4 regions of the Planktothrix mougeotii LEGE 06226 genome follow, and region 3 is predicted to be linked to each of the others. Evidence: riboswitches for the same ligand, from Rfam matches in the RefSeq annotation. Region 3 holds a riboswitch; each other region holds the start of a gene.

Region 1 (4,995 bases), on a different contig from region 3:
CCTTGGACGGTGGGTTTTAGAACAAGCTTGTCAAGATTTATCCAGGTTACAACAACACTTCCCTGATTTGAGTATGAGTATTAATTTGTCAGAAGTGCAACTTCGTCATCCTGATTTATTAGAGGAAATTGATGCCATTATTCAAGCTCTAAAATTAGATTTCAAACATTTAAAATTAGAAATTACTGAAACCAGTTTAATGCAAAGTTCGGCAAATTGTATTACAATATTAACTCAATTAAAGCGCCGAGGCATTAAAATTTTAATTGATGATTTTGGGACAGGATATTCTTCTTTAAGTTATTTACAGAATTTACCCATTGATACCCTAAAAATTGATAGGAGTTTTGTCAAAAATTTAGAATCTCCAGGGAAAGATTTGGAAATCACGAAAACGATTGTTAATTTAGCCAAATGCCTGAATTTAGATATTATTGCTGAAGGGATAGAAACCCCAGTTCAAAAAGAAATTTTACAATCCTTGGGTTGCGAAGCCGGACAAGGATATTGGTTTTCACCGCCCTTAAATTGGACAGGAATAACAAATTTTTTATCGATTTAATTCAAGCAGTTGACGAAAGATCAGTTAAAATAGAGTTAAACTTTAAGATAGTTTATTTGTATTAGGACTTTAGGAACACTATGGGACTATTCGATCAAATTATAACGGCTCTCAATGACCCAAACCAAGCCGGAAACAGCACTCAGATGAGTAATATTCTTAATACGGCTCAACAACTTGGGAACCAATTAGGTATTTCTCCTCAAACCAGTCAAATGGTGATGTCAATGGTGGGGAGTTCTGTTCGGTCTTCTTTACAAGAAAAACGAACCCAACTTGGAAATGAGGCGACTCAAAATATCGTCAATGAATTTGGAGGAACAACACCGAGTACCCAGGCGGTTCAAATGTTATTTTCTCCCACTCAACAACAACAATTAATTCAAACTATTTCTCAACATACGGGTGTTAGTTCCCAAACCCTGCAATCTCTTTTACCAATAGTTGTTCCTTTAGTTTTAAACCTTCTAAAAACTGGAACAAATCAACAACAACCGCAAGGGGGTTCTAATCAAGTTTTGAATAGTTTTTTAGATGCGGATGGCGATGGAGATGTTGATGTTGCAGATGCGATGCGTTTAGCAGGACAATATTTTCAAAGTTAAAGGAAATAGGGAGAAGGAGAGGGAATACAAAATCAGAAATTAGCACCAAAAATTATGGTTATTGAGTGGTTAAAATTTCAAGTTCCCCCTGAAAAATGGGAAGCCTTTATTCAACGGGATGAAGAAGTTTGGACAGCCGGACTTCAAGAGTGTCCTGGGTTTTTAGGAAAAGAAGTTTGGGTTAATCCTGAACAACAGGAAATTGTTTTAGTGATTCGTTGGGAATCTCAGACCCAATGGGATAGTGTTCCCGAATCTAAAATCCAACAACTCGACGAAGCAATGGGCGAATTACAAATGCCTATTGTAGAAAGTCGAGCTTATCAAATGTCAAAATTGATGCCCTAAAAATCCGTTAAATTATTGATGATAATTTGTGAATTAAAGCCAGAATAAAATTCACACTCAGAAACCCAACCCCAATCACTAAAATCACAAAAGTTGTAAGACTCAATATTGAGCGCAACCTATCGGATTTTAAGGGTTCATTAGGTTTCATGGTCATTCATCTCCTAGGAATTATCGTTTTTTGAGTCTTTTGTTACAGGGTAACAAACCCCATTTTCTACGGATGAGGATTGAGAACAACGGTTAAAGGTGTTAAAATCCAGACCAGTCAAGACAATCACGGCAGAAGTTAAGCTGATTCTGTCCGACCCCAACATCTTAACAGTTAAGCACTCAGGAAGCGAGTATCACTTAGTAAATTTTGCGTGCGTTGATCGATTAATTTCTGTATTCTGGAGTTAGCCACTCTGTCCTACTCTAGCCAGTAAAATAGATTATTATGTTTCCTCCAGCCTCTTCCGCCCATCCTGCTCGACCCCATGCTATAACTCCTAGCACTATGCCAATGCCTAACTCTGTCTTTCCTAGAACGGTTTTTTCAACGTTGAAACAACGGCATTGGTTAGAGTGGTTAGAGTATCTCTCCCTAGCAAGTTCCGCCATCGGTTCTGGGGTTGTTGCCCTTTCCGGTCAAGCCTTTTATGGCGTTGCCCCCTTAACCTTAGCAGTTTCATTAAATGTTGCCAACCGCTATCGTTTAGAACAACAAACCTATCAAAGTCAAATTGAAATTGTTCAGGTTCAAAATTCCGTTGAAAAGTTAGAAAAAAATACGGTTAAAGTGGTCATGGGGTTGAGACAACAACTCCTGAATGAAATTGAATCCCTCCAGCAAAAATTAGAAGAATATCCAAACACAGAAGCTTTAGAATCAGTTTATCGGGCTAAACAAGTTGTCGCTTTAGGACAGTCAGTAACATCCATGCAGGAACATATTGCTGGAGCTTTAGAAGAAGTTCGGGAGCAGTTTCGTCAAGAATTACAGACTTTTTCCTCAACAGAATTTGTCCATTTAGAATCGTTACAAGAAAATTTGAAACAATTACAGGATATTACCTACGAATTAAGAAATAATGCTGTAACTCAACAGGATTTTCAAGGACGATTTGTAGAAATTCAAGATGTCATTCATCAATTACAACAAGAAAAATCTGTACAACCTTCTTCCTCGGTCGATTTATCCCAAATTCAAACGAGATTGGATGCACTAACCCAAGAACATAAAGAGGTGATTAAACCCCATCTAAGACGTTTATTGTCCGTTGTTAAACAATTACAAACCACTCAGACTCGACCCTTACCCGTTCCTCCTAAACCCCTGCCCAAACATCCCCCCCAATAAGGATAACCTACCTTTTCTAAAAATTAAAAACTTTTGTTAATATTGACCTAAACTATTTTATAATCTGAAATGATTCTACACGCTATAAATTCTACGAGGAAGATGACATGGCTGTTTCAGAAATCACTGAAAAATTGTTAGCTGCAAAAAAACATAAAGGAGTCACCTTTTCCGATTTAGAACAAATCTTGGGACGGGATGAAGTTTGGATTGCTGCTGTTATCTATCGACAAGCTAGTGCTTCTTATGAAGAAGCCAAAAAACTGATTGAAGCATTAGGTTTAAGTTCAGAATATATTGAAGCCTTGACCGATTATCCGGTAAAAGGATCACTGGAGCCTGTGATTCCAACTGATCCCTTAATTTATCGTTTTTATGAAATTATGCAAGTCTATGGAATGCCCCTCAAAAGTGTTATTCATGAAAAATTTGGAGATGGTATTATGAGCGCTATTGATTTTACCTTAGATGTGGATAAAATTGAAGATCCAAATGGTGATCGGGTTAAAGTCACGATGAATGGAAAATTCTTACCGTATAAAAAATGGTAATTTTTTAATGGATCTCTGAGATTTCTCCTAGTGGAATACTGGGAGAAATTTTTGACTAGAACGTAATTCTATGATACAGTCAAGGATCTGAGTCGGTTCTAGCGGGGAACAGTCGCTAGAAGTAAGGGGAAAGTTTGGCGCAAATCCAACACTGTCCCGCAACTGTGATGAGAGTTTTGATCTCTAAGTCAGAATACCCACCGAAATCAGATTATTCTTTCACACATCTGCGCGGTACAGATGATGTTTATTATGTTCAAATCATTTCAGCGTTTTTGTCAGGATTTACTTTAATTCAATTGGGAATAGCGGGAGCTACGATGAAACTCGCTCAATCCTTCCAACACACCTTAGAAAATAGCAAATTTTCCCTGATCAAATATTCAGGTTTTGCTGTAGTTGCTATTGGTGTAATTGCTTTATCGAGTGCGATTACAGGCTAATTTCCCTTAATTACATTTCAGTTTGACTGTTGTAGAGATGTTAAATATAACGTCTCTACTTTTTACCTTTAATCTTTAACTTAATTCTATGTCTGCAAAAATTCCTGTTACAGTGATTACTGGATTTTTAGGAAGTGGAAAAACCACCACCATTCGTCATTTATTACAAAATAATCATGGTCGGCGAATAGCGGTTTTAGTCAATGAATTTGGAGAAGTCGGTATTGATGGAGAATTGATCCGATCTTGTCAAGTTTGTGACGATGAAACTCCAGAAGTCAACTTAGTAGAACTCACCAATGGTTGTTTATGTTGTACGGTGCAGGAAGAATTTTTTCCGGCTATGCAAGAGCTTCTAAAACGAAGAGATAAAATTGATCATATTGTGATTGAAACCTCTGGGTTAGCATTACCAAAACCCCTAGTTCAAGCCTTCCGATGGCCGGAAATTCGCACGGGTGCAACGGTTGATGGTGTTATAACCGTAGTAGACTGTGAAGCCGTTGCTAAGGGGACGTTAGTAGGGGATATTGAGGCTGTAGAAGCTCAACGTCAAGCTGATCCTAATTTAGATCATGAAACCCCCATTGAAGAATTATTTGAAGATCAACTCGCCTGTGCAGATTTAATTTTATTAACAAAAACCGATCATGTTAATCCCGAAACTCAACAGAAAGTTGAAACTTGGTTAAAACAAGAATTACGAGAAGGCGTTAAAATTGTTCATTGTCAACAAGGAAATATTCATTCTGATGTGATTTTAGGGTTTAATTCAGCCGTTGAGGATAATTTAGAAGCCCGTCCCAGCCATCATGACACTGAAGAAGAACACGAACATGATGATAATATTAATTCTGTTCCCGTGATTTTAACCCAAGACTTTGAACCCCAAGACTTAATTGAACGGTTAAAAACAATGGTTAAACAACAGGAAATTTACCGCATTAAAGGGTTTGTTTCTGTTCCCAATAAACCGATGCGATTAGTTTTACAGGGAGTTGGCGATCGCATAGAAACCTTTTATGATCGTCTCTGGAAACCAACAGAATCTCGTCAAACCCAATTAGTATTTATTGGTGAAAATTTACAAGCTTCTGAAATTAAAAACGCCGTTTTAGGGAATTAAAACCTGTTTTTAAGTTGG
Region 2 (4,995 bases), on a different contig from region 3:
ACTCACTGTTGTAGCTCGTGGACAAGGGCGTAAACGATCGACTATAACCGTTCAACTAGATCCTGATGTTGCAACAATTTTCCCAGACTCTGGAGCCGTTAATGAAGCACTACGTTTATTGATAAGACTGATTAAACAAGCCCCTTCTCAGCCAAGTGAGCAATCTTTAACTGGATCGAAAAGCTCATAATTATCAAAAAGCTCTGCCAGAAATTAACCAATACTGAAAATTAATGCCCTAACTCATACATTTGTATAGGTAAATCTTGGAGGGCGATCGCATCATTCAGCGCATCAGAATAAGAAAGTAAGGAGCAAGTCTTGACTTTCAGTCTAACTATTATTAATGAAGCTTTGCTTAAACTTTCATACAAGATGTAATTGTCAGATTTTTAAGGTAATTATCCAATCAATAATTTGATAATCTGACTATTTCACTACAACCCACTGCGTTACAGGTGCCATTGCTTTCCAACCTAAAAATTTGCCGATCGGTTCGGCTTTTTGAATGCCAATCCGAGTTAGTTCTCCCCCTAGTTTACTATGCCATTGAAGTAGGATTAATTCGCTTTCGATTGTCACAGTATTGCTAACAAGACGACCGCCTGGGCGCAGTGCTGACCAACAGGTTTCAAATAATTCTGGTTCTGTAATTCCACCACCGATAAAAATAGCGTCGGGTTGAGGTAAATCTTGGAGGGCGATCGGGGCTGTTCCGGCTACAATTTTCAGATGGGGAGTTCCCAAGGCGATCGCATTATCGGCAATATATTGTAATCTGGTGGGATGATGTTCGATCGCAATACTCTGACAACGGCGATCGCTCCGCATCCACTCAATCCCAATTGAACCACAACCCGCCCCTACATCCCACAGCAATTGTCCGGGTAAGGGAACCAATGCAGTTAGAGTTATAGCACGAACTTCTCTTTTTGTCAACTGTCCGTCGTGATGGTAGGCAATATCGGGAAGTCCGGGGAGGCGAGGCGCGAGGGTGAGAGGTTTGGAGGAGATGCAGGTAATGGCGATGACGTTCAAATCGGCGATATCTGTAAATTCCCAACGGTTGGCGATGCCTTCAATTTGGCGTTCTCGCGTTCCCCCTAGATGTTCTAAAACGATGATGGGACTTTCGCCAAAACCTTTCTCGGTGAGAATTTGGGATGCGATCGCCGGAGTCTGGGCATCGGCACTCAGCACTAACAGTTTAGCACCCGGATAAAGCACCGCATTCAACAAAGCCGGAGGGCGACCGCACAAACTCAAAGTTTCTACCTCACTTAGCGACCAACCCAAACGACTACAGGCGAGACTGAAGGTAGAAGGAGAGGGAATAATCGTGATTTCGCTAACGGGAATGGGTTGGGTGAGGGTAACGCCAATTCCGTAGCACATCGGATCGCCACTCGCCAAAATGCAGACAGATTGACCGCGACGGCGGATAATCTCATTAACGGAGTCTTGTAAGGGAGAAGTCCAGAGAAGTTTTTCCCGTCGATCTTCTGGGGGTAACATCGCCAGATGACGTTCACCGCCGACAATAACTGATGCCAGAGATAGGAGACTTCGCCCCGCCGAACTTAACCCCTCTAACCCATCTTCGCCAATTCCGACGATCGATAACCATTTCGCCTTGCAATTCCGATCCGCCATGTCTAAAAAAATGAACTGTGGTATAATCTTCGAGCTTGTCTTTGGGAAAGTCCGGTGCGATTCCGGTACTGTGCCGCAACTGTAATCAAGTCAAAAGTAAAAAGAGAATACTCAACAGTATATTTTACCTTTTTCCTTGCGAGTCAGAACACCAATTACAAGCTTTTTAACAGTAGATAGAAACCTAATTTTCTAACTACTTCTCTGCGTCGCATGGAGAAAAAACAACTGTGAATTGGTTAGTTGAAGCAAATGTTTGTCCGGGTTTGTTTTATGGAACTCCTGCCCAAGATGGGTTTTTAATTCGCATCCGCACTCCGGGTGGATGGCTAAATTCTCAACAGGGAAAGGCGATCGCTACTTTGCTCGAACAATGGCAGAGTACAATACAAGTTACCAATCGGGCAAATCTGCAAATTCGCGGCGTGCAAAAATCCCCCACTTTAGAAGACTTTCAAACCTTACAAAAATTAGGGTTAGCTGCCCATAATCCCACTATCGATCACTTGCGTAACATTATGTGCAGTCCCACTGCTGGAATTGACTGCCAAGAATTAATTGATACTCGTCAATTCGTCCAAAAATTAGATAGTTTTATCCAAAATTATCCATCAATTGCCGAACTGAGTCCTAAATTTAGCATCGGTATTGATGGCGGTGGTACAGTCGGAATTGGCACTCGTTCAACTCTAGCCTGGGAACACCGATATAACGAGATTCAGCTATCAGCAATTGCCCTTAATAATGGGGGTGTTGCTTTTCAATTAGCACTGGGAGGTGATAAACAATTATGTTATACCGATATATTAATTGAACCAGAAAACTGTCTATCTGTGGTGACAGCATTAGTAACAGTTTATCTCGATTATGTTAAACAAACCCCATCCATAAAGGGGAAAAAACCTCGGATGAAACACTTGCTAAAAGATTGGGGAGTGGAAAAATATCTCGAACAAGTTAACTGTCAATTAAATCATCCTTTAGAGCGGAATGTTACTGGAATAATATACAGGCAAGATGCCTGTTCCACTTTTCATTTAGGAATTCACAATCAAAAGCAAGCCGGATTATCTTATATTGGCTTATCATTAAGATTAGGACAATTGACGGCTACTCAACTAATAGGATTAGTAGAATTGTCGGAAACTTTTGGGAGTAGTCAGTTACGATTAACTCCTTGGCAGACTATTATATTACCCGATATTCCGAATCAAAAAGTGTCAGAATTGTTGCCAAAACTGACATCATTAGGATTATCTGCTTCTATGGGATGGGATGCTGCGATCGTTGCTTGTGGCGGAAAACCAGGTTGTGCGGCGGCGGCAACTGCAACTCAAATTCATGCGACCATGCTAGCAGATTATTTGAACGAACGCTTAACCTGCAATTCTCCTGTTAATATTCATTTGACAGGTTGTGCTAAATCCTGCGCTCAACCCAGTCCAGCAGAAATTACGCTTTTGGGAACTACAATTGAGCAAAATGGCGAAATAATAGAAGGCTATAAAGTCTATATTGGCGATGATAAAAAATCGTTAAAAATTCCCATATTTGAGGGAGAAGTTGCTAGTGTTTTCCCAAAAATAGAACAATTTTTAATCTCCCAAAAATCGCAGAGTTCACAACAATGAATAAGATTGAATACATTCGGAATGGTGATGAAATTTACCGAAAATCTTTTGCCATTATTCGCGCTGAAACTAACTTAGAAAATCTACCTGATGATTTAGCTCATGTTGCGGTTCGTCTAATTCATTCCTGTGGGATGACAGATATAACACAAGATTTAGAAGCGTCATCGGATGCGGTGAAAATCGGACGAAATGCCCTTGCTCAAGGTGCATCAATTCTCTGTGATTCTCAAATGGTAGCGAATGGAATTACCAAAGCGCGTTTACCTCAAAATAATCAGATTATTTGTACGCTTAATCATCCAGACGTGAGCGAGTTAGCACGGCAAATTAATAATACTCGATCGGCTGCCGCTTTAGAGTTTTGGCGATCGAATTTAGCCGGATCGGTGGTAGCAATTGGTAATGCACCAACTGCACTTTTTCGCTTACTAGAATTGCTGGATGAAAGTGTCGCAAAACCTGCTTTAATTTTAGGTTTTCCGGTTGGATTTGTGGGAGCGGCAGAATCGAAAATGGAATTAGCAGCAAATAGTCGCGGTGTGCCTTTTATTACCCTGCACGGACGTAGGGGAGGAAGTGCGATCGCGGCAGCAGCAGTAAATGCCTTAGCAAAAGAGAACGAATTATGACTAAATTAGGGAAACTTTATGGATTAGGAATTGGCCCTGGCGATCCCGAATTGTTGACGCTAAAAGCACACCGAATATTAACAACTGTTCCGGTCATTGCTTATCCTACTTTAGAAAGTGGTAAAGTTTTAGCACGCTCAATTGTGGAGGATTTTATCCGTCGGGATCAGATAGAAATTCCGATGCCATTACCGTTTAGTGTCGAGCGAAGTTCTCAACCCCATTATGATATTGCTGCCGAAAACATTGCCGAACATTTAAACTTAGGTCGAGATGTGGCGGTGCTATGTGTAGGCGATCCGATGTTGTATGGCACATTTATGTACATCTTTAATCGCTTATCTGAGCGGTTTTCAATTGAAGTCGTACCGGGAATTTCTTCAGTGATGGCAAGTGCGGCAATGTTGGGCGTACCTATCACTTATCGGAATGATGTATTCAGCATCATGCCTGCTACTTTGGAGGCGGAAATATTGCGCGATCGCCTATCATTTATCGATGCAGCAGCAATTATTAAATTAGGCAGACATTTCGCTAAAGTTCGTGATATTCTTAATGAATTAGGATTATTAGAACGCGCCCTCTACATCGAACGAGCAACCTTACCCAATCAGCAAATTATTCCGATTACCGAAATCGATCCAATTGCTGTTACCTACTGGTCATTAATTCTAATTCCTAGTAAAACTAAACCCAAATGAAGCAATCTATAATGGAATTTAATGGAATTTTGCGATCATTCATAGAGGCTGCTAACATGACTTCTTCACTGGCTAAATCCTTGAATTCTCAAGCTGCACTCGCGCAACATTTGCCTCCTTTAGAAAATGGCGATCGCTTAATTCGCCCTGAATTCGAGCGCCGTTATCAGGCTATGCCGGGATTAAAAAAAGCTGAACTTATCGAAGGAGTTGTGTACATGGCATCCCCATTGCGGTTTAAATTTCATGCCGAGCCCCACGGACGTTTAATCACTTGGTTGGGAGTTTATCAAGCTGCTACACCCCAAGTGCAAATGGGTATTGAGCCAACAGTTCGCTTGGATATCGACAACGAACCGCAGCCGGATGGAGTGTTAT
Region 3 (4,995 bases):
ATCGTATTCTACAGAGTCATTGAACCCTACAAAATCTTTTAGTCTAGTAAAAAGTCTGTTCACGGTTTAGTCTCCAGTACGACTTTAGAATCTTAACTCAACTCCCATGAGGGGTAAATTGAGGGTTTGGCTATATTGATTTTTTGTAAGACTTGCCTATTTTACAGTAAGTTTTTGGTTTAATTCCTCCTCTGCCCAAAAATGATTCGTCCTAGTCGGATCATCGTAGCACCTTTTTGAATGGCTAGAGAATAGTCTTCTGACATTCCCATTGACAATTGTTGCATCTCAATATTAGTCCAATTCTGGTGTTGAATTGTTTCTGCTAACTCACGGGTGCGCTCAAAAACACCCAGGGTTTCTGACTCACTTAACCCTAAACAGGGAATGGTCATTAAGCCTTTAATTTTAAGATGCTGGCATTGGTTTAATTGGGGTAATTCTGCCAAGAGTTGGGGGATAGTCCAGCCAGACTTATTGGGATCGGGTAAAATCTTCACCTGAAGGCAGACTTGAGGTTGATACCCCAACTCTCCCGCCAACCGATCTAAACGCAAAGCTAACTTCAAACTATCGATAGATTGAATCCATTGAAACAGTTGTAATGCTTTTGTAGCTTTATTGGTTTGTAAATGACCAATTAAATGCCAAGTAATATCCTGAAGATCTTGTAATTGAGGATATTTTTCAGCCGCTTCCTGGACTCGATTTTCAGCAAAATCTCGAATTCCGGCTTCATAGGCTATCCGCATGGCTTCAACGGAAACCGTTTTTGTAACCGCAATTAATCGTACAGATTCAGGAATAGAAGCTCGAATTTTAATAATTTGTTCTGTGATCAAATCAATCATAATCGTTTTTTTATCAATTTACGGTTGTCTGTCAACGGTTAACCGTCAATCATTAACAGACACCGATCGGAAATTATTGAAACGTATTGTGATGGACATCTTGGAGTTTTTTATATTCCTCGGCTTGTCCAGTTCGGCGCAGCATTCTTAAGCGAATTTCGACGAGAAGTTTCGCATCAGAACGGCTAATGGGTTCAAATTTTAATCCCGTTGGCCCCTGCGTTACTAAGAAAAATAGGCGCTGGGCGTAAAGGGTTGTGAACAATTCTTGATGATCCTCAACCGGGCATATTTTAAACAATAACCCGAAGTTGGGATGGTTCATGTAAGTTTCAGTGGTCATTAAATCTAAAAAACAACCAATAAAGTTAATTGAGGAACAGCTTAACAGGAATTTGAATAATCCAAGCTATCAATTATACAAGCTCAGGGTTAATTTAGTATCTTCCGCAAGAAGCCCCACGTCTGACCCGTTCGGGCAGTGTGGGATGAATTGCGGTGGGCATTGTTGGGATTGTTAAAAAACTTGTGCTATCATACAGATAAAACAAGGCAAGTCAAGCGAAAACCAAGCTAAACTTCAAACATTTTTTTTGATCAGCCTTGTCTTTTACCTTCGGAACGAGGGAGTAGCCTATTGCCAGAATGTAAGACTCGCTGTTCTTCGGGATAGAAAGCTATTCTTTGGATAGGAAGCCTACACTTACTCGTAGAGAAATGTAGGTAGTTCACAGTTCTCCGCCCCAAATTAAACGCACACCCCAGAATAAGGCTAAACCGAACAAGGCGATGCTATCCCGGTATTTAAATCGCAGTTGATGCCATTCCACCCGATGCTGGTTGGGACTGGTGAACCCTCGGACTTGCATGGCGCTGGAAATTTGTTCGGCGCGTAATAATAAGTTTTGTAGAAGTCGTTCGGCAATGGTTAACCAAACCTGAATTGTTCGTTTTAGCCCTAGTTTTTTCCAATTAATAGCACGAGTTCGCACGGAACGGATTAAATTTTGAATTTCTTCTAAAACTAGCGGAAAAAATCGTAATGATAGGGTTAGGGTTAAGGCAATTTCTGTAACGGGTAACTTTAACCCTCGTAACGGCTCCATTAAACTTTCTAAAGCCATTGCAATTTCTTCAGAAGCAGTGGTCAGCAAATACAAATTTGTACTATAAACAAGGGTAAATAATAAGGTACTGGTTCTGATTCCTAAGTCTACAGAATAACGGGTGATTTCAAACGGCCCTTGAGCAAATAACACATACCGATAGGACGTTGGTTGAGGTAAAGTTAGGCTTGAGTTAGAAGCTTGATTCTTTTGTTGTTGCTCTGGTTTATTTGCCAATAAATCAAAGGTTAATTCCTGTTCAGGAAGTCGAGGTTGATGGTCTACGGCTAAACCATCGGGCATAATACAACTGACTAGAAAAAGTAACCCACAAAACATCAGTAACCACCCCATTTGTCGCTTCCACACTCGTAACGGAATTCGAGCCAATAAGGTGATTAAAATTAACAACCCGACTAATACTAATCGCCATAAAGGGTTAGCTAATAACGGAGCGACTAAAAAGCTCATCAACCACACTAACTTAACCCTGGCATCTAAACGATGTAACCAAGTAATCGGTTGTTCTAAATATAGTCCAATGGGAAGCGATCGCAGTAAATCCATAGAAGAGGATGGCAGGGAAAGTAGGGGGATCGGGGATAAAAGAGGGGCGGTTAATCCTATTAACAACACCCCCTAAGACTTGATTATAACTTCTATAAAGTTCTTGATCTGTTTCAGTATTGATGTAATTACATCTAAGATAGCAAATTCAATCCAAGTTTGGGTTTCTACAGAATCAATTAAGGTGTATTCCAAATACGTTGATGATAATCTTCTAATTTGGCATAGGGATCAACTGGGGGATGGTCATGATCATGATGATGATGGTGGTGATGATGATCATGACTGTGATCATGATGATGATGATTTCCTGAAATTGCAGCTAACCGGAATTTGCACATTTCACAGTTCATTTGAACTTCTCCGAGTTGGGTTTCTATTTCCCGTTCTCGTAAGAGGTGTAAAAGTTCCTGTTGAATGCCCATTTCGGGTAAACAAGTCATTTGAATTTCAGGATATTGTTCCTGTTGTTGGGCTGTTATATCAAAGATTTTTTTAACTAAAACCCCAGTAAATAAGAAGTAAGGTAAGACAATAATTCGTTTGGGTTGATAGAGTCGAGCACGACGAAATCCTTCTTCTAAACGGGGATGAGTAATGCCAATAAAACAGGTTTCAACGGTTAAATATCCGCTTCCTTCCCAAAGAATTCGAGCCAGTTTATAAACATCTCCATTCGCATCAGGATCACTTGCTCCTCGTCCGACAAATAATAATACAGTTTCGGAATTAGGAATGTTTAAAGGGTTTAATTCCGGCTGTTCTAATTGATGTAAACGCGATCGCAATAATTCTAAAATATTGGGACTAATGCCAAAATGTCGGCCATAATGAAAGGTTAATTGCGGATGTCGTTGTTTGGCTCGATCTAACTCATTGGTAATATCAAATTTATTGTGTCGCGCTGCAAATAATAATAAAGGTAAGGCGGATAATTCCGTATAACCTTGTTCAATACAGCGATCAATTCCTTCTTGAATGGTAGGCCCTGTTAATTCTAAAAAACAAGGAACCACCGGGCGAGAGTGATCTAATTGTTGATAGGCTTGAGCAAATTCTAAAAAGGTTTCCCGTCCATCTGTATCACGGGTTCCATGACCAATGAGTAATAACGGACGCTGTAGAGGTAAGGCTGGAAATGTCGAGTTTGAGGGTTTAATGGAAAGTTCTGTGTTATAAGTCATGTTAAGTTTAAATCTCCTTCCCCGTGTGAGGCAGGTATAGAGCCAAGTGATCGGTAGGCATTCTGGCTTGTTAGAAATAACCTAACTCACAGTTGCCGCACAGCCTCGGACTTTCACCGAAGTTTCCCTACCCGATTACCGTGAATGATTAAGTATTTATTCTATTTTACCCCAAAAAGCAAAAAGATGCGATAAAGGTTGATGGTTTTTTTGTGCAGGCGAAAAATGCGCTTCGCACGCTAATATTCCTGGCTATTAACCCTTGCCAGAAAACTCATTGCATCTTGATAACTGATAACTGATAACTGGTAGAGACGCGCCATGGCGCGTCTCTACACTGATAACTGATAACTGATTAATCAATCGTGATCGATTGAGGGCCGCCAGAATTTCCGTTATTATTTTTAGAATCAGAGGGGCTAGATACAGAAGTTCCTCCTTGTTTCTCTAGCCAAGTTTTAACGGGATCATCATTCAGGTTTAATTTTAATAAACCTGAGAAAAACCCCCCTAAAAATGCAATGGGTTCATGAGTTAATTCTTGTAAAATTGGTTTGAGTTCATCCATAATCGAACAGTCTCCTTAAACCCGGCGATCGCAATCAAACATAACTGAATTTTAGCGCGTTTAATCAAATTTAGCTGTTTAGTAATTGTTGGAACCTTCCGAATATCCTCCATCATAATAACCATCGGAAGAATAACCATCGGAAGAATAACCCTCAGAAGAATAGCCCCCAGAAGAGGAGTTATCATAATATCCATCAGAGGAATAGCCGTTGCTATCACTATAGGAACCACTTTCTGAATAACCACTATCGTAATTCTCTGAATTACTAGCATAACTCCCATCCCCACTTCCAGCTTGAGCCGGATCACCATCTTCAATAGCAACTTTAGTTCCCGTTTCTATGCTATTGGGTTCATGAGGTTTCGCTTTAATACTGCCTTTTCGTCCTTCTAATTCAGGCAGTTCTGGGAACTTTTCAACAGGCATTCCCTCAACAACTTTTCCCATAAATTCCCCCCAACTATAAGCCGCGCTACTACTAGCACCCCAGGTTGGATCATTATTATCATTTCCTAACCAAATTCCGGTTACAGCTTGAGGAATATAGCCAATAAACCATAAATCTCTCGCTTCTTCAGAGGTTCCCGTTTTACCTGCAACATCTCGGTTAGGTAAGGCTGCCGCGCTTCCAGTTCCCCCATTAACAACTCCTTCTAACATCCAAGTTGTAATCGCAGCACTATTTTTATCTAAAACTTGTTTAGGTTTAAATTTAG
Region 4 (4,995 bases), on a different contig from region 3:
GTTACAAAATAGTAATTTACCGATTTCATCAGAGGGAAAACTGACGATCGAGATTAGAGGCAAAAATAACTTGGAATTGGCAAAACCTAGCGCAGATTGTTTAGTTTATCGAGTTGAGGAGAAAGACAAAACTGAGGAGAAATTGGGTTTTTCTCAAAGGGTTTTTGCATCTCAGAGTCAAGGTCAGTTAGCGATAGTGGGAACGGGGCCAGGGGCTATTAATTGGATGTCTCCAGAAGTTAGAGAGGTATTAGAAAAAGCAACGGATTGGGTGGGATATAAAACTTATTTGGATTTGGTAGAATCGCTACGAAAACCGGAGATTGTTCGCCATGAATCTGATAATCGGGTGGAACTCGATCGCGCAGAAATGGCGTTAGATTTAGCTGCTAAGGGGCGATCGGTTGTGTTAGTTTCTTCCGGCGATCCGGGAATTTATGCAATGGCATCGGCGGTGTTTGAGGTATTAGAAAAAAAGGTAAAATCAGAATGGGATGCGATCGCCATTCAGGTATGTCCGGGAATTTCGGCAATGCAAGCGGCGGCGGCGAGTGTTGGCGCACCTTTAGGACATGATTTTTGTGCGATTTCCCTATCAGATATTCTGAAATCTTGGGAGGTGATTTCTCGGCGCATTGAGTTGGCGGCGCAAGCAGATTTAGCGATCGCATTTTATAATCCTGTTTCTAAAGAGCGAACTTGGCAATTGGAGAAAGCAAAAGAGATTTTGTTAAAATGGCGATCGCCCCAAACACCTGTTGTATTAGCGCGTAATTTAGGGCGAAAAGGGCAAACTGTTACCGTGAAATTGCTAGAACAATTAACAATTGAAGATGCGGATATGCGAACCGTAATTTTGATTGGATCGAGTAAAACTCGGATTATTCAACAAGGTAAAACAAAGCAATGGGTTTATACTCCACGTCACTATTAGAAACTGGGTTTTTTCAGATGTGCGATCGACTAATATTATGTCCATGAAAACCAAGGAGAAGTAGGGGGCGTCAGACAAAAAATTTATGACTTTAATCGTTACCTTAAAACTCTGGCGCACCCTACAGATTAATTCAAATTAGCAATAGCTTGTTGCACTTGCTCGATATCGAGTTGTAAAATATCCGCAATTTCCTCAACAGAAAAACCTTTTCCTAATAAGCGAGGAATTGTTTGCAATTTACCTTCAACAATTCCTTCCAGCTTTAATTCTTGAGCAAACCGAGTTTTTCTCAAATCATCAACACCAAACATAGCTTCTAACTCCTGACGACTCATTTGGGGTAACTTTGCTAAAACAATCGTTTCCAACAAGTTTAACAGTTGTAACCGATAAGGTTCATCGGAAAATTGTTGTTTTACTTGTGCAATTAACCGAGTTACTTTCTCTAAGAGTTCTTTCTTTTTGGCGACAACTAATTGAATGATTTGTACGCCTAAAGGAGTGGTTTCACTGACTTCTATTTCATTCAAATAGATGCGCTTAACTAGGGGAGAATCTAATAACGGTTGTACAGATTCTCTTTGTCTAGCTTTCGGTTCAATGCTACGACTCCTGAAAATAATCATAGCACGCCACCGTAAATCCGGCTCATTATCTCTGAGATAGGTAAAAATCTCGGAGAATAAACGCAGATAAATTTTCGGGTCTTTTTGAAATTGTACCTCGGTGAAATAAATTGGATTTTCGGAATTTTCGGGTAAAAATACTCCATCAATTCTAAAAGCAGTTTGTTTCAATTCAACTGAATCAAAACGGTAATCTTGTACCAGTTCTGGTGATTCTCCCCATAACTCAAAAAAGGTTTCGGGTAAGTCTTTGAAAATGCGATAAAAGATGTGATCTGTTTTCATCATATTCCACCCTCCTTTTAAACCGGGTTTCTAACTCTAGTCAAAGGGAAATTTATTTTGCCAATTTTAATTGCGCGATCGCAGTTTGGGCAATAATTTTCCCTTGGCGATCGAACAAAATCACACCGATTTTTAGAGAAACATTGCCATATTTCTGCACATACTTTTGTGCCTTTTCACTAATAGTTTCTGCTAAAATTTCAAAAACTGGCGCTGCTAATCCGATTTCAACTAATAGTTTATAAGCTTCATCAGCCGTTTTTGTATCTAATACGGCTTTTACTGTTTCCAGATTTCCACCCGCTTTCACCACCGCAGCACTAATAATTTCTAACTTCGCATCTGCGAGATGACTTGATGTATTGAAAATCCCGCCAGCTAGTTTAATTAACTTCCCTTGATAGCCCAATAATAACACCGAATTTGCACCCCGCAATCCCGCTTCTACTAACAAGGGGCCAACCCAGTTTCCCGTTTGCGCGATCGCATTTTCTGGAATACCCAAACTTTGAGCAATATGGATTCCATGACTGCCAATACAAAAAACTAAATCCTTTTTCTTTTCAACTATAACTTGCAAATTATGACTCAATTCTGACCGATGTTCCTCAGTCGAAAGAGGTTGGGAAATTCCACTTGTTCCTAACAGCGATAACCCTTGCAAAATACCAAACGCCTCATTCGATGTTCGTTGAGCTAACTGGCGACCTTCGGGTAAAATAATTGATACCGTAATCGTTTTATTTTCGGGAATCAAAGGTAACAGATTAGCCTCAAATAAGCGGCGGGCATATCTGTAAATTGCCGGTTCTCCCGATGCAGTTTTTCCTAATCCTTCTCCCCCTTCTAAAATCAGAGGTTCGGTTTGACGTTCTTGCCATTTCACATAAGCCCAAATTGGGGTATTGCGCGTTAAATCTAAATTATCTCCGGGGTCACTAAGAGTAATTGCTAAAGCACTATTGGCATCAATATTAGCAACTTGTTGTACCGGAATTGTGGCGCGATCCGGTAGCAAATTAAGAGATACTTCTGAGATCATCTCAAGGGGTTTTTGTAAGTGTAAAAATGCCGCTTTAGCAGAAGCAACGGCAAAAACCGGAAGGGTATAACCTGTGTTAGCCATTTGCAAAAAAGGATTAGGGAGTAAAAAAGAAGAAGAATTAAATTATACAGAGATGAGTGATGTTTTTGGCTTGAGAAGCAAGATTTTTTGCGCTTGAGACTTTTCAAAAGTCTCTCAGCGTGTTAGTATCTAAAAGCGATCGGTTCCAACGGGGAGCAGCCGTTGGAGGAAAGGGGGAAAGTTCGGTGCAAATCCGGCGCTGTCCCGCAACTGTGAAGAGATTTTGCTGTCTCTGAGTCAGGATGCCCGCCGATTAGTGTTTATTTATATCAACATCTGCGAGGTACAGATCGTGTCTAAAACAAGCTTTTTTCGATTCAAAATACATCATTGGTTGTCAAGCTATTGCCTTGATTCAGTTTTGATACTTTGGCTTAATTGCGATCGGGGATCGTTATATTAAATTCGGACTCTTGTTTGGTAGTTGCCGAAATTAACGCGCCCGTAAATAGTCTGGATAGATTTGAACCTTGTTTCATCACCTCAGATAACAAGATAACAGATCATGTTGCCTGTTCCACTGCCAAATGAAAGATGATTTAGATTTATTTGATTGACTGAACAAAAAATGAAACAGCTTAAATGGTTGCGCCTGATAATGATGGCAGGACTGAGTTTTTATCTAGTAATTGCTTCGCCTACTCCTGCGGTGGCAATGCACATTATGGAAGGATTTTTACCCGTACAGTGGGCAATATTCTGGTGGGTAGTATTTATTCCTTTCTTTGTTTGGGGTTTGCGATCGATTACGCGCATCACCCGTCAGCATCCCGAAACTAAGTTACTTCTAGCACTAGCAGGCGCTTTTACTTTCGTCCTATCTGCATTGAAAATTCCCTCTGTCACCGGGAGTTGTTCCCATCCTACGGGGACTGGATTGGGTGCGGTGCTATTTGGGCCAGCCGTAATGTCCGTTTTGGGCGCTTTGGTATTGTTATTTCAGGCGTTACTATTAGCTCATGGCGGCTTAACAACTTTGGGCGCAAACGCGGTTTCAATGGCAGTAGTTGGCCCATTTGTCGCCTACGGCATCTATCAACTGGTGATGAAAGCAAGCGGTAGACAAACTCTAGCTATTTTTCTGGCTGCTTCGGTAGCAGATTTGCTCACTTACGTGATGACTTCGGCGCAACTGGCGCTGGCATTTCCGGCAGAAGTAGGAGGAATAGGGGCAGCATTTGTTAAATTTGCGGGTATTTTTGCTCTGACTCAGGTGCCTTTAGCTCTTAGTGAAGGTTTGCTGACGGTGCTGGTTTGGAACTGGCTTGTTACCTATAATCACCAAGAGTTGCAAGCGTTAAATGTGATTAAAGAAGGAGTCTAAAAAATGCAAGTTTCTCGCAAAAGTTGGAATAATGGGTTACTGGTATTGGGCGTGATGGCTTTAGCGATCGCTCCCTTAATTCTAGTTCGCGGAGCCGAGTTTGGGGGAGCCGATGGTGTAGCAGAGGCGGCGATTCAAGAGGTAAATCCTAACTATAAACCTTGGGCAACTCCCATTTTTGAGCCTGCTAGTGGTGAAATTGAATCGCTTTTATTTGCTTTGCAAGCGGGACTGGGAGCAGGAGTAATTGGCTATGCGATCGGATTATATCGTGGTCGGCAAGAACAACAAGAACCCAAGGAAAATCAACCAAAATAAGCTAATTTTTCCTAACCTACAAACAAAAACCAATGACCAATAACCAATGCACCATCATCTCGATGCTTATGCCTATACCAATCACCTCAAGCAATTACCCCCTTTACAAAAGCTGCTATTTGCGTTAACTACTTTAGCGATCGCATTACTCGCTCATCCTCTCACCCAAGCGGCTATTTTTGTTTGGTTGAATCTGTGGACGATCGGCTATGCTCGCATTCCAATTAAAGTATATGGGCGGGTTTTGGCTGTTGTAAGTATCTTTCTGCTGACTAGCTTACCAGCTTTGTTAATAAATGCGATGCCGCAAGGCGGCGGCTACGCCATCGCTCTCGATGAAATTACAGCTATTGGGCATAATTCTTTAGGTGGATTGGTA

Evidence for each region. Region 3 has a riboswitch for cobalamin ahead of IQ236_RS26060 (sirohydrochlorin chelatase). Riboswitches for the same ligand answer to the same signal wherever they lie in the genome.
Region 1: linked by a shared signal. The riboswitch ahead of cobW (cobalamin biosynthesis protein CobW) and the one ahead of IQ236_RS26060 (sirohydrochlorin chelatase) in region 3 are both predicted to bind cobalamin.
Region 2: linked by a shared signal. The riboswitch ahead of cobG (precorrin-3B synthase) and the one ahead of IQ236_RS26060 (sirohydrochlorin chelatase) in region 3 are both predicted to bind cobalamin.
Region 4: linked by a shared signal. The riboswitch ahead of IQ236_RS07345 (energy-coupling factor ABC transporter permease) and the one ahead of IQ236_RS26060 (sirohydrochlorin chelatase) in region 3 are both predicted to bind cobalamin.

The regions. Positions count from the first base shown of each region.
Region 1 covers NZ_JADEWU010000011.1:10,247-15,241, reverse strand. The annotation lists gene IQ236_RS07210 (sensor domain-containing protein) at 1-562, shown strand, start outside; gene IQ236_RS07205 (DUF937 domain-containing protein) at 643-1,167, shown strand; gene IQ236_RS07200 (TIGR03792 family protein) at 1,222-1,515, shown strand; gene IQ236_RS07195 (hypothetical protein) at 1,523-1,666, opposite strand; gene IQ236_RS07190 (hypothetical protein) at 1,955-2,857, shown strand; gene cynS (cyanase) at 2,965-3,408, shown strand; cobalamin riboswitch at 3,486-3,627, shown strand; gene IQ236_RS07180 (hypothetical protein) at 3,585-3,851, shown strand; gene cobW (cobalamin biosynthesis protein CobW) at 3,940-4,977, shown strand.
Region 2 covers NZ_JADEWU010000011.1:45,549-50,543, reverse strand. The annotation lists gene IQ236_RS07390 (hypothetical protein) at 1-190, shown strand, start outside; gene cbiE (precorrin-6y C5,15-methyltransferase (decarboxylating) subunit CbiE) at 430-1,653, opposite strand; cobalamin riboswitch at 1,655-1,827, shown strand; gene cobG (precorrin-3B synthase) at 1,884-3,284, shown strand; gene IQ236_RS07375 (precorrin-8X methylmutase) at 3,281-3,916, shown strand; gene cobI (precorrin-2 C(20)-methyltransferase) at 3,913-4,617, shown strand; gene IQ236_RS07365 (Uma2 family endonuclease) at 4,674-4,995, shown strand, end outside.
Region 3 covers NZ_JADEWU010000115.1:597-5,591, forward strand. The annotation lists gene IQ236_RS26040 (cell division protein SepF) at 1-63, opposite strand, end outside; gene IQ236_RS26045 (YggS family pyridoxal phosphate-dependent enzyme) at 180-851, opposite strand; gene pipX (transcriptional coactivator PipX) at 925-1,194, opposite strand; gene IQ236_RS26055 (energy-coupling factor transporter transmembrane component T family protein) at 1,580-2,524, opposite strand; gene IQ236_RS26060 (sirohydrochlorin chelatase) at 2,704-3,708, opposite strand; adenosylcobalamin-variant (AdoCbl-variant) riboswitch at 3,756-3,846, opposite strand; gene IQ236_RS26065 (hypothetical protein) at 4,064-4,276, opposite strand; gene IQ236_RS26070 (transglycosylase domain-containing protein) at 4,355-4,995, opposite strand, start outside.
Region 4 covers NZ_JADEWU010000011.1:39,639-44,633, reverse strand. The annotation lists gene cobJ (precorrin-3B C(17)-methyltransferase) at 1-934, shown strand, start outside; gene IQ236_RS07355 (Rpn family recombination-promoting nuclease/putative transposase) at 1,063-1,851, opposite strand; gene cbiD (cobalt-precorrin-5B (C(1))-methyltransferase CbiD) at 1,901-2,974, opposite strand; cobalamin riboswitch at 3,098-3,242, shown strand; gene IQ236_RS07345 (energy-coupling factor ABC transporter permease) at 3,576-4,298, shown strand; gene IQ236_RS07340 (energy-coupling factor ABC transporter substrate-binding protein) at 4,302-4,616, shown strand; gene cbiQ (cobalt ECF transporter T component CbiQ) at 4,663-4,995, shown strand, end outside.